3 linked regions of the Sphingosinicella sp. BN140058 genome follow. The protein of the gene in region 1 interacts with the protein of each later gene in a pairwise test. Links are inferred from orthologs where the notes say so. Each region holds a gene or a part of one and is shown in the gene's direction. Other genes may lie near its edges.

Evidence for each region.
Region 2: the proteins of ETR14_RS11925 (region 1) and secA interact in binary tests that used the Escherichia coli proteins (3 or more experiments, as listed by UniProt). The link is inferred for Sphingosinicella sp. BN140058 from one-to-one orthologs.
Region 3: the proteins of ETR14_RS11925 (region 1) and ETR14_RS25365 interact in binary tests that used the Escherichia coli proteins (3 or more experiments, as listed by UniProt). The link is inferred for Sphingosinicella sp. BN140058 from one-to-one orthologs.

Annotation. Positions count from the first base shown.
Region 1 is NZ_CP035501.1:2,628,965-2,631,910, forward strand. Bases 9-2,800 are described here. They hold ETR14_RS11925 (YbgC/FadM family acyl-CoA thioesterase), read left to right. Parts: upstream 9-1,072; coding sequence 1,073-1,528; downstream 1,529-2,800. Other genes in these bases: ETR14_RS29545 (DUF3089 domain-containing protein), read left to right, coding at 9-240; ETR14_RS11915 (hypothetical protein), read right to left, coding at 182-601; ETR14_RS11920 (helix-turn-helix transcriptional regulator), read right to left, coding at 609-821; ETR14_RS29550 (hypothetical protein), read right to left, coding at 814-948; tolQ (protein TolQ), read left to right, coding at 1,531-2,220. Outside these bases: more of ETR14_RS29545, read left to right, coding at 1-8; more of ETR14_RS11940, read left to right, coding at 2,801-2,946.
Region 2 is NZ_CP035501.1:5,415,310-5,418,746, reverse strand. The notes cover bases 7-3,289. They hold secA (preprotein translocase subunit SecA), read left to right. Parts: upstream 7-359; coding sequence 360-3,089; downstream 3,090-3,289. Other genes in these bases: ETR14_RS24575 (hemerythrin domain-containing protein), read right to left, coding at 3,171-3,289; ETR14_RS24585 (GFA family protein), read right to left, coding at 7-216. In the rest of the region: more of ETR14_RS24585, read right to left, coding at 1-6; more of ETR14_RS24575, read right to left, coding at 3,290-3,437. UniProt on the Escherichia coli protein: Required for protein export, interacts with the SecYEG preprotein conducting channel.
Region 3 is NZ_CP035501.1:5,584,424-5,587,351, reverse strand. The notes cover bases 1-2,774. They hold ETR14_RS25365 (acyl carrier protein), read left to right. Parts: upstream 1-1,156; coding sequence 1,157-1,393; downstream 1,394-2,774. Other genes in these bases: mltG (endolytic transglycosylase MltG), read left to right, coding at 2,763-2,774; fabF (beta-ketoacyl-ACP synthase II), read left to right, coding at 1,496-2,755; fabG (3-oxoacyl-[acyl-carrier-protein] reductase), read left to right, coding at 325-1,062; fabD (ACP S-malonyltransferase), read left to right, coding at 1-323. Also shown: more of mltG, read left to right, coding at 2,775-2,928. UniProt on the Escherichia coli protein: Carrier of the growing fatty acid chain in fatty acid biosynthesis.

The DNA of each region.
Region 1 (2,946 bases):
GCGATCACCGTCAACGCGGATCCGGCGGACGCCCGCACCGATACGATCCCCGGCGATGTCTACATGCTCGGCAAGGTCAATCCCGGCTGGGGCTTGCACCTGATCGACGTCAACGTCGCCCAGGGCGATCTCATCCGCCTCGTCGAAGCGCAGGCCGCGGCCAAGGCGGACGGCGGGCGGGTCAGCGCAGCTCCAGCCAGGCGTAGCGCGAAAGCGCCGCGGCAAGCGCGACGGCCGTGATCATGCGGATCGCATCCTGGACGCTGATCGGCCGGAACCAGTCGCCGGCATAGACCGCCACAGCGGAGAGCATGGCGGCGTAGAAGCCGGTAGCAACGACGCTGGCGCGATTCAGCAGCGACAGTTCGTCGTTGATCAGGCGCCGGCGGTCACGGCCGGCGAACAGCGCCCCGCCCGAGGCGAGCACGATCATCCACAGCAGGACGAGGACGATCCACGCCGCGCCGCGCGCGTTCGCATCGGAATAGGCGTGGTTGCCGAACTGAATCGCGCCATTGAGCAAGATGATCAGGGCAGCGGCGGCCATGATCAGGGCCCTGCTGCGCGAGTCCCGCTCGGCGCGCACGATCTTGTCGTTCATTCGTCTATCACTCCGGCTCGCCCAGGGAGAAGAGCTGCTCCACGCTGCGGCCGAGCGCGCGGGCAAGCTTGAGGGCAAGGATCGTCGACGGCACGAACACGCCGTTCTCGACCGTGTTGATCGTCTTGCGACTGACCCCCACCAGTTCGGCAAGGTCCGCCTGGGTCAAATTCTGCTCCGTCCGGAGCGCCCGCAGGCGGTTCGAGAGGGTCTCAGCCATCACCGGCCGTGCGGCGGGCGAGACGATCGCACGCCGCGAGCGTCGACATATCCCCGCGGATCGGCAGCACGCGCGCGCCCCGATCCGAAGCCCTTGCCGCCAGCATCACTGAAGCCTTGCCGATCATCTGCGAAGCCTTGTAACCTCTAGGTGACATGTAACCTTGGCGTTACATCGGGTCAATTGCATTTTCACAGCCAGCGGCCCGTTAACGCTTTCCCCCTGCGGTGCGGGTGGTTAGAGCCGCCGGGGTGACGATCGGAGAGAGTTTGCGCCCGGCCGAAGGCAGGTTCGAGGGGAGGACCCATCATTTCCCCCTGCGCGTCTATTTCGAGGACACCGATGTCGCAGGCATCGTCTACTACGCGAACTATCTGCGCTTCATGGAGCGCGCGCGCTCGGATCTGCTGCGCGCGCTCGACATCGATCAGCGCGGCACGCTGGAGGCGGGCGAGGGCGTCTATGCGGTCGCCGACGTGTCGATCCGCTACAAGCTGCCGGCCAAGCTCGGCGACGATCTGCGGATCGTAACCGAGCTCCAGGAGATCCGCGCGGCGAGCGTGCTCATTCATCAACGGGTCATGCGCGGCGAGGAAATGCTCACCGACGCATTGGTGACGGCGGCGTTTCTCAGTCCCGAAGGCCGTCCCAAGCGCCAGCCGCGTGCGTGGGTCGAACGGTTCGAGCGGTTGCAAGGAGAGGTTTGAGAGTGGCCAATGTCGAACTGGCGGGTGGTGCAGTGTCGCCCGTCGCTCTGTTTCTTCAAGCGGACATCATCGTCAAATCGGTGATGATCGGCCTTCTGCTCGCCAGCCTGTGGACCTGGGCGATCATCATCGGTCACTGGCTGAAGGTTCGCCGGCTGTCGTCGGAGAGCGAACGTTTCGAGAAGGATTTCTGGAAGGCGGACGATATCGACCGCTTCTACGAGCAGCGCGGCAAGGTCGACACGCCGAGCGCCAAGGTGTTTGCCGCCGGCATCGCCGAATGGCGCCGCTCCACCGCCGGCAGCAAGGTCGATCGCGAGGGTACGAGGGCGCGGCTTGCAGTCGCGATGCACAGTGCGGTCGGCGCCGAGGTCGATCGCATCGCCAGCCGGCTCAACATACTGGCGACGGTCGGATCGGTGGCGCCTTTCGTGGGCCTGTTCGGCACCGTGTGGGGCATCATGCGCAGCTTCACGTCGATCGCCGGCGCCAACAATACCAGCCTGGCGGTGGTTGCGCCCGGCATCGCGGAGGCGCTGTTCGCCACCGCGCTCGGCCTGTTTGCGGCGATTCCGGCGGTCATCGCCTATAACCGCATGACCTACGGCGTGAACCGGATCGAAGCGCGCCTCCAGCGCTTCGCCGACGGCTTCCACGGCACGTTGAGCCGCGAACTGGATCAAGAGGGCTGACGATGGCGATGGGCCCTCTCCATAGCGGCGGTCAGCGCGGGCGGCGGACGCCGATGGCGGAGATCAACGTCACGCCGATGGTTGACGTGATGCTGGTGCTGCTGATCATCTTCATGGTCACCGCACCCCTGCTGGTCGCCGGCGTCCCCGTAGACATGCCCGAGAGCAAGGCGGGCGCGCTCGATCAGGAGCAGGAGCCGATCTCGATCTCGCTCGATCCCGCCGGCGCGATCTTCATCGGCGATCAGGAAGTGCCGGCCGAGGAGCTCGGCGCACGGCTGGCCACCCTCGCCGGCAATTCCAAGGAAGAGGGCGGTCCCCGCGTGTTCCTCCGCGCCGATCGCGGCCTCGATTATGGCCGGGTGATGTCGGTCATGGGTGAGATCAATGCCGCGGGCCTGCGCAAGGTCGCCCTGGTCAGCGTCGCCTCCGGCGAGAGCCGGTAATGGATCGGGCGGAGGCCACCGGTTTCGGCATCGCGTTCGCGGGGCATGCCGCCCTGCTGGCATTGCTCGCCTTCGGCCTCGCCACCGCCAAGATCCCGAAGCCGCAGGCCGATCCGATCGAAGTCTCGTTCGTGGACGAGGTCGCGCTGGAGAGTCAGTCGCCGAGCCCCACCGCCGAACAACCCGCGGCCAAGCTTGCCGAGGAAGAAGGGCCGGTCGAGCCATCGGCACCCGCGCCGATGCCGGAGCCGCTGCCAACCCCGCAGGTGGAACCACAGCC
Region 2 (3,437 bases), 2.8 Mb from region 1 along the record:
CCGGAAGCCGAAGCTCGACGAGTCGAAGCGCTTCACCTTGTCGGCGCCCTGGGTGAAGATCAGATCCCCCGCCGGCACCGACGAGAAGACCATAGCCGGCGCGCCGGAGCTCAACTGGCAGGTCCGGCAGTGGCAATAACCGGTGTCGAAGGGCGGGCTCTTGAGCTGGTAGCGAACCGCTCCGCAAGCACAGCCGCCGGTCAGAAGGTCGTTCATGCCCAAGGGCTAAGCGGCGACCGCCAGCGCGTCAATTGACTTGCCATAGGGCCAACCCTACATCCCCAACAACGATTGCAAGGGGGGCGGCGAACCGGCCGCGTCTTGCGCGTGGCCCGCATTCAAGAAGATTAGGATCGCCCATGTTTGGCGGATTTGCCAAAGCCATTTTCGGATCGTCCAACGACCGCTACGTCCGCTCGCTTCGCAAGATCGTCGACCGCATCAACGGCTTCGAACCGACCGTTTCGGCGATGACCGACGACGAGCTGCGCGGCCAGACGGCGATCTTCCGCCAGCGCCTATCGGACGGCCAGGATCTGGACGACATTCTTCCGGAAGCGTTCGCCACCGTGCGAGAGGCCGGCAAGCGCGTGCTCGGCCAGCGCCACTATGACGTCCAGATGGTCGGCGGCATCGTTCTCCATCGCGGCGAGATCGCCGAGATGCGCACAGGCGAGGGCAAGACGCTGGTCGCGACGCTCGCCACCTATCTCAATGCGCTGGAAGGCAAGGGCGTTCACGTCGTCACCGTGAACGACTATCTCGCCCGCCGCGACGCGGACTGGATGGGCCAGGTCTATCGCTTCCTCGGCCTCACTGTGGGCGTGATCGTTCCCAATCTGTCCGATCAGCAGCGCCGGGCCGCCTACGCCGCAGACATCACCTACGGCACGAACAACGAGTTCGGCTTCGACTATCTGCGCGACAACATGAAATATGACCGCGCGGCGATGGTGCAGCGGCCGTTCAACTACGCGATCGTCGACGAGGTCGACTCGATCCTGATCGACGAAGCCCGCACGCCGCTGATCATTTCCGGCCCGACGGAAGACAAGTCGGAGCTCTACATGTCGGTCGATGCGGTCGTGAAGACGCTCGATCCGATCGATTACGAGGTCGACGAGAAGCAGCGTTCGGTGGTGCTGACCGAGGACGGCACCGAGAAGATCGAGCGCGTGCTCGAGGAAGCCGGCCTGCTGGTCGGCTCCAACCTCTACGATTACGAAAACACGCTCGTCGTCCACCACCTGAACCAGGCGCTTCGCGCGAACGTGATGTTCAAGCGCGACATCGATTACATCGTCAAGAACGGCAAGGTCATCATCATCGATGAGTTCACCGGCCGCATGATGGATGGCCGGCGCTGGTCCGAGGGTCTCCATCAGGCGGTGGAAGCCAAGGAAGGCGTCAACATCGAGCCCGAGAATCAAACGCTCGCCTCGATCACGTTCCAGAATTATTTCCGTCTCTATCCCAAGCTCGGCGGCATGACCGGTACCGCAGCGACCGAGGCGGCCGAATTCTACGACATCTACAAGATCAACGTCGTCACCATCCCGACCCATGTCCCGGTGCAGCGGATCGACGAGGACGACGAATTCTACAAGAACCAGAACGACAAGTTCGCCGCCATCGCCAAGGCGATCAAGGAGAAGCAGGAAATCGGCCAGCCGGTTCTGGTCGGCACCGTGTCGATCGAGAAATCGGAGCTCCTCGCCGAATTCCTGCAGCGCGAGGGCGTCCGCCACGAAGTGCTCAATGCCCGCTACCACGAGCAGGAAGCGCACATCGTCGCCCAGGCGGGACGCACCGGTGCGGTCACCATCGCCACCAACATGGCCGGCCGCGGCACCGACATTCAGCTCGGCGGCAACGTCGAGTTCCGAGTCAATGACGAGCTCTCCGACATGGAGGAAGGGCCGGAGCGCGATGCCGCGATCGAGCGTATCAAGCGCGAGATCCAGGAGGAGAAGGCGCGTGTGCTCGCCGCCGGCGGCCTGTTCGTGCTCGGCACCGAGCGCCACGAGAGCCGCCGCATCGACAATCAGCTGCGCGGTCGCTCCGGCCGTCAGGGCGATCCCGGCCTCAGCCGATTCTACCTGTCGCTCGACGACGATCTCCTGCGCATCTTCGGTCCGCAGACCATGTTCGCGCGCCTGATGAACAAGAATCTCGAGGACGGCGAAGCGATCGTTAGCCCCTGGATCTCCAAGGCGATCGAGACAGCGCAGAAGAAGGTCGAAGCGCGCAACTACGACATCCGCAAGCAGGTCGTTGAATATGACGACGTGATGAACGATCAGCGCAAGGTGATCTACGAGCAGCGTGCCGACATCATGGACGCCGACACGATCGGCGACGTCGTCGAGGACATGCGCGCCGAGACCGTCAACGCGATCGTCGGCGAGGCCTGCCCGCCCAACACCTATCCCGAGCAATGGGAGATCGCCCATCTCAAGACCCGCCTCAGCGAGGTGTTCGGTCTCGAGCCGCCGGTCGAACAGTGGATGCAGGAAGAGGCGGTCGATCCGGAGATCTTCGTCGAGCGCATCCAGGCGATGGCCGATGCCCAGATCGAGGAGAAGAAGGCGGCAATACCGCCGGAAAGCTTCATTCAGGTCGAAAAGTCGATTCTGCTGCAGTCGCTCGACCACCACTGGAAGGAGCATCTCGCGATGCTCGATGCGCTCCGCCAGGTCATCCACCTGCGTGCCTACGCGCAGAAGAAGCCGATCGACGAATATAAGCGTGAAGCCTTCCAGCAGTTCGAGCGCATGCTGATCGCGATCCGCGAGGACGTGACCCGCACGCTGGCGCTGGCCTCGATCACCATGCCCGAGCCGGAGCCCGAATATGCCGACCTGCCGGACTTCATCACCCATCACATCGATCCGCTGACCGGCGACGACGACACCGTCGACATCGATGCGTCGAGCGGCAACGTCCTCTCGCGCCTGCCGCCGCTCCAGATCGAGCGTCCCGAACTTCCGCAAGGCGTCGATCTCGCCGAGACGCCGGTCAGCCGCAATGCGCCATGCCCCTGCGGATCGGGCCAGAAGTACAAGCATTGCCACGGCCAGCTCGCCTGAGCTGACCCGGACGAAAAAGAGAAGGGCCGGTGCGGGATGTCCGCACCGGCCCTTTTTCGTTCAGGTCCGCCGATCGGGAGATCAGGCGACCTTGAACCCTTCCTTGTTCATCAGCGCGCTCAGCCGCGCATTCTGCTCGTCCGAGAGCAGCTTGCGGAATGCGGGGAACACCTCTTCCTCCTCCATGCGGATATGCTCTTCGATCATGGCGCGGAAATCGCGCACCCGGGCCAGCCATTCCGGGCTGTTCTTGGGCATGTTCTCGAGCTCGTAGAGGTAGGTCTTCACATAGCCGTGCTCGGCGGTCAGGGCATCGGCGTCGTGGGTGGAATTGGCCTGGCGGAGCGC
Region 3 (2,928 bases), 3.0 Mb from region 1 along the record:
CGCTGATGGAGCCGGCGGCCCGCGCGATGGAGCAGGCGCTGGCCGATGTCGCGCTCGCGGATCCTGCGGTGCAGCTCTACGCCAACGTCGCGGCGGCGCCGGTCTCCGAAGCGGACGAGATCCGCCGACTGCTGGTCGAGCAGGTGACCGGGATGGTGCGCTGGCGCGAAAGCGTCGAAGCCATGGCCGCAGCGGGGGTGGACCACTTCGTCGAGTTCGGCGGCAAGGTGCTGGGGCCGATGGTGAAGCGCATCGTTCCCGAGGCAAGGGTGACGAGCGTGGTCACGATGGACGACATCGACGCGCTGGTGAAGGAGATCTGACATGTTCGACTTGAACGGAATGACCGCGCTCGTGACCGGCGCCTCGGGCGGGATCGGTTCGGCGATCGCGCGGGCCCTGGCCGAACGCGGGGCGCGGGTGGCGCTTTCCGGCACCCGCGAGGAGGCGTTGCAGGCTGTGGCCGCGGAGATCGGCGGCGATCCCGTCATCCTCCCTGCCAATCTGTCGGACGGCGCCGCCGTGGACGCCCTCGTCCCGCAGGCGGTGGAGGCACTCGGCAAGCTCGACATCCTGGTGAACAATGCCGGCGTCACCCGCGACAATCTCGCGATGCGGATGAAGGACGAGGAATGGGCGGACGTGATCCGCGTCAATCTGGAAGCCGGCTTCCGCCTGTCGCGCGCGGCGCTGAAACCGATGATGCGGGCGAAATACGGCCGGATCGTCTCGATCACGTCGGTCGTCGGCGCCACGGGCAACCCGGGGCAGGCCAATTATGCGGCATCCAAGGCCGGTTTGGTCGGCATGTCGAAGGCGCTCGCCCAAGAGGTTGCAAGTCGCAACATCACTGTTAATTGCGTCGCGCCGGGCTTTATTCGCTCGGCGATGACCGATGCGCTGCCGGAAGCTCAGAAGGATAATCTGATGGGCAAGATTCCGGCGGGGCGGCTCGGCGAGGGGATCGACGTGGCTGCGGCCGTCCTCTACCTGGCGAGCCGCGAAGCCGCTTACGTGACGGGCCAGACCCTGCACGTGAACGGCGGCATGGCCATGCTGTAAGGCGTCTTGCCGCCAACGTAACGTTACGCCACTTGCCAGCCCCCTTTGGGAGCGGCTAGGGCAATCGCAAACAAATCCTAGGGAAGGGTAGAATATGAGCGAGACCGCCGACCGCGTGAAGAAGATCGTCGTCGAGCATCTTGGCGTCGAAGCCGACAAGGTGACCGAGGATGCGAGCTTCATCGACGATCTGGGCGCCGACAGCCTCGACATCGTCGAGCTGGTCATGGCTTTCGAGGAAGAGTTCGGGGTCGAAATCCCGGACGATGCCGCCGAGAAGATCACCACCGTTCGCGACGCGATCACCTATATCGACAGCAACAAGGCCTGAGCTTTCCGGCCCACCGGCCGGCGGTGCTCGAGCCGCTTTGACGAACGGCTCCCCGTCATCGCCGGGGGGCCGTTTTGACTTTTTGACCCCGGGAGTTTCCTGATGCGCCGCGTAGTCGTCACTGGTCTTGGCATGGTGTCCCCGCTTGGGGCCGATGTCGAGACGAGCTGGAAGAACATCATCGCTTCGAAGAGCGGGGCCACCCGAATCACGCGCTTCGATCCGACCGATTATGCGTGTCAGATCGCGTGTGAAGTGAAGGCACCCGATCACGAGTGGGGGTTCGATCCGGCCAAGCGGATCGATCACAAGATCCAGCGTCAGGTCGATCCGTTCATCATCTACGGCCTCGATGCTGCCGGCCAGGCGCTCGAGGATGCCGGCCTCACCGACGCGAGCGAGGAAGAGCGTTATCGCATCGGCGTGTCGATCGGCTCCGGAATCGGCGGCCTTCCCGGCATCGAGAAGGAATCTCTGGTGCTCGCCGAAAAGGGACCCCGTCGGGTCAGCCCGCATTTCGTTCACGGCCGCCTCATCAATCTGATCTCTGGCCAGGTTTCGATCCGCTACGGCCTGATGGGACCGAACCACGCGGTGGTGACGGCCTGCTCGACCGGCGCGCATTCGATCGGCGACGCGGCCCGGATGATCATCATGGACGATGCCGACGTCATGGTCGCCGGCGGCGCCGAGAGCGCCTTGTGCCCGCTCGGAATCGCCGGTTTCGCCCAGGCACGCGCGCTGTCGACCCAGTTCAACGATCAGCCCGAACGGGCTTCGCGACCCTATGACAAGGATCGCGACGGCTTCGTGATGGGTGAGGGCGCCGGTGTGGTCGTGCTTGAGGAATATGAGCGCGCAAAGAAGCGCGGCGCCAAGATCTACGCCGAACTGATCGGCTACGGCATGTCCGGGGACGCGTATCACGTCACGGCGCCGCACCCCGAAGGCGCCGGCGGCTACCGGGCGATGGAAGTCGCCATGAAGCGCTCGGGGCTGTCGCTGTCCGACATCGATTACATCAATGCCCACGGCACCTCGACTCCGATGGGCGACGAATTGGAGCTCGGCGCGGTCCGCCGCCTGTTCGGCAATGCGATCGGCAATTTGTCGATGAGCTCGACCAAGTCCGCCATCGGCCATCTGCTCGGCGGTGCCGGCGCGGTGGAGGCGATCTTCTGCATTCTCGCACTCCGCGATCAGATCGTCCCGCCGACGCTCAACCTCGAAAATCCGAGCGATGGCACGGCCGGCGTCGATCTGGTGCCCCTGGTCGCCAAGGAACGGAGCGTCAAGGCCGTGCTCAACAACAGCTTCGGCTTCGGCGGCACCAACGCCAGCCTCGTCATGAAGGCGGTCTGACCCGCGCATGCGGAAGCTCCTCGTCCTCGGCCTGCTGGCCGGGGCCGCCATCCTCGTCGGCCTCTATTTCATCCAGGGATGGAAAGCGGCGGGGCCGTCGAGCCGGCCGACGCCGGTGCTGATCGCGTCCGGATCCAGCCTCGCAGCCGCGGCCGAGCAGCTGGAAGAGGCCG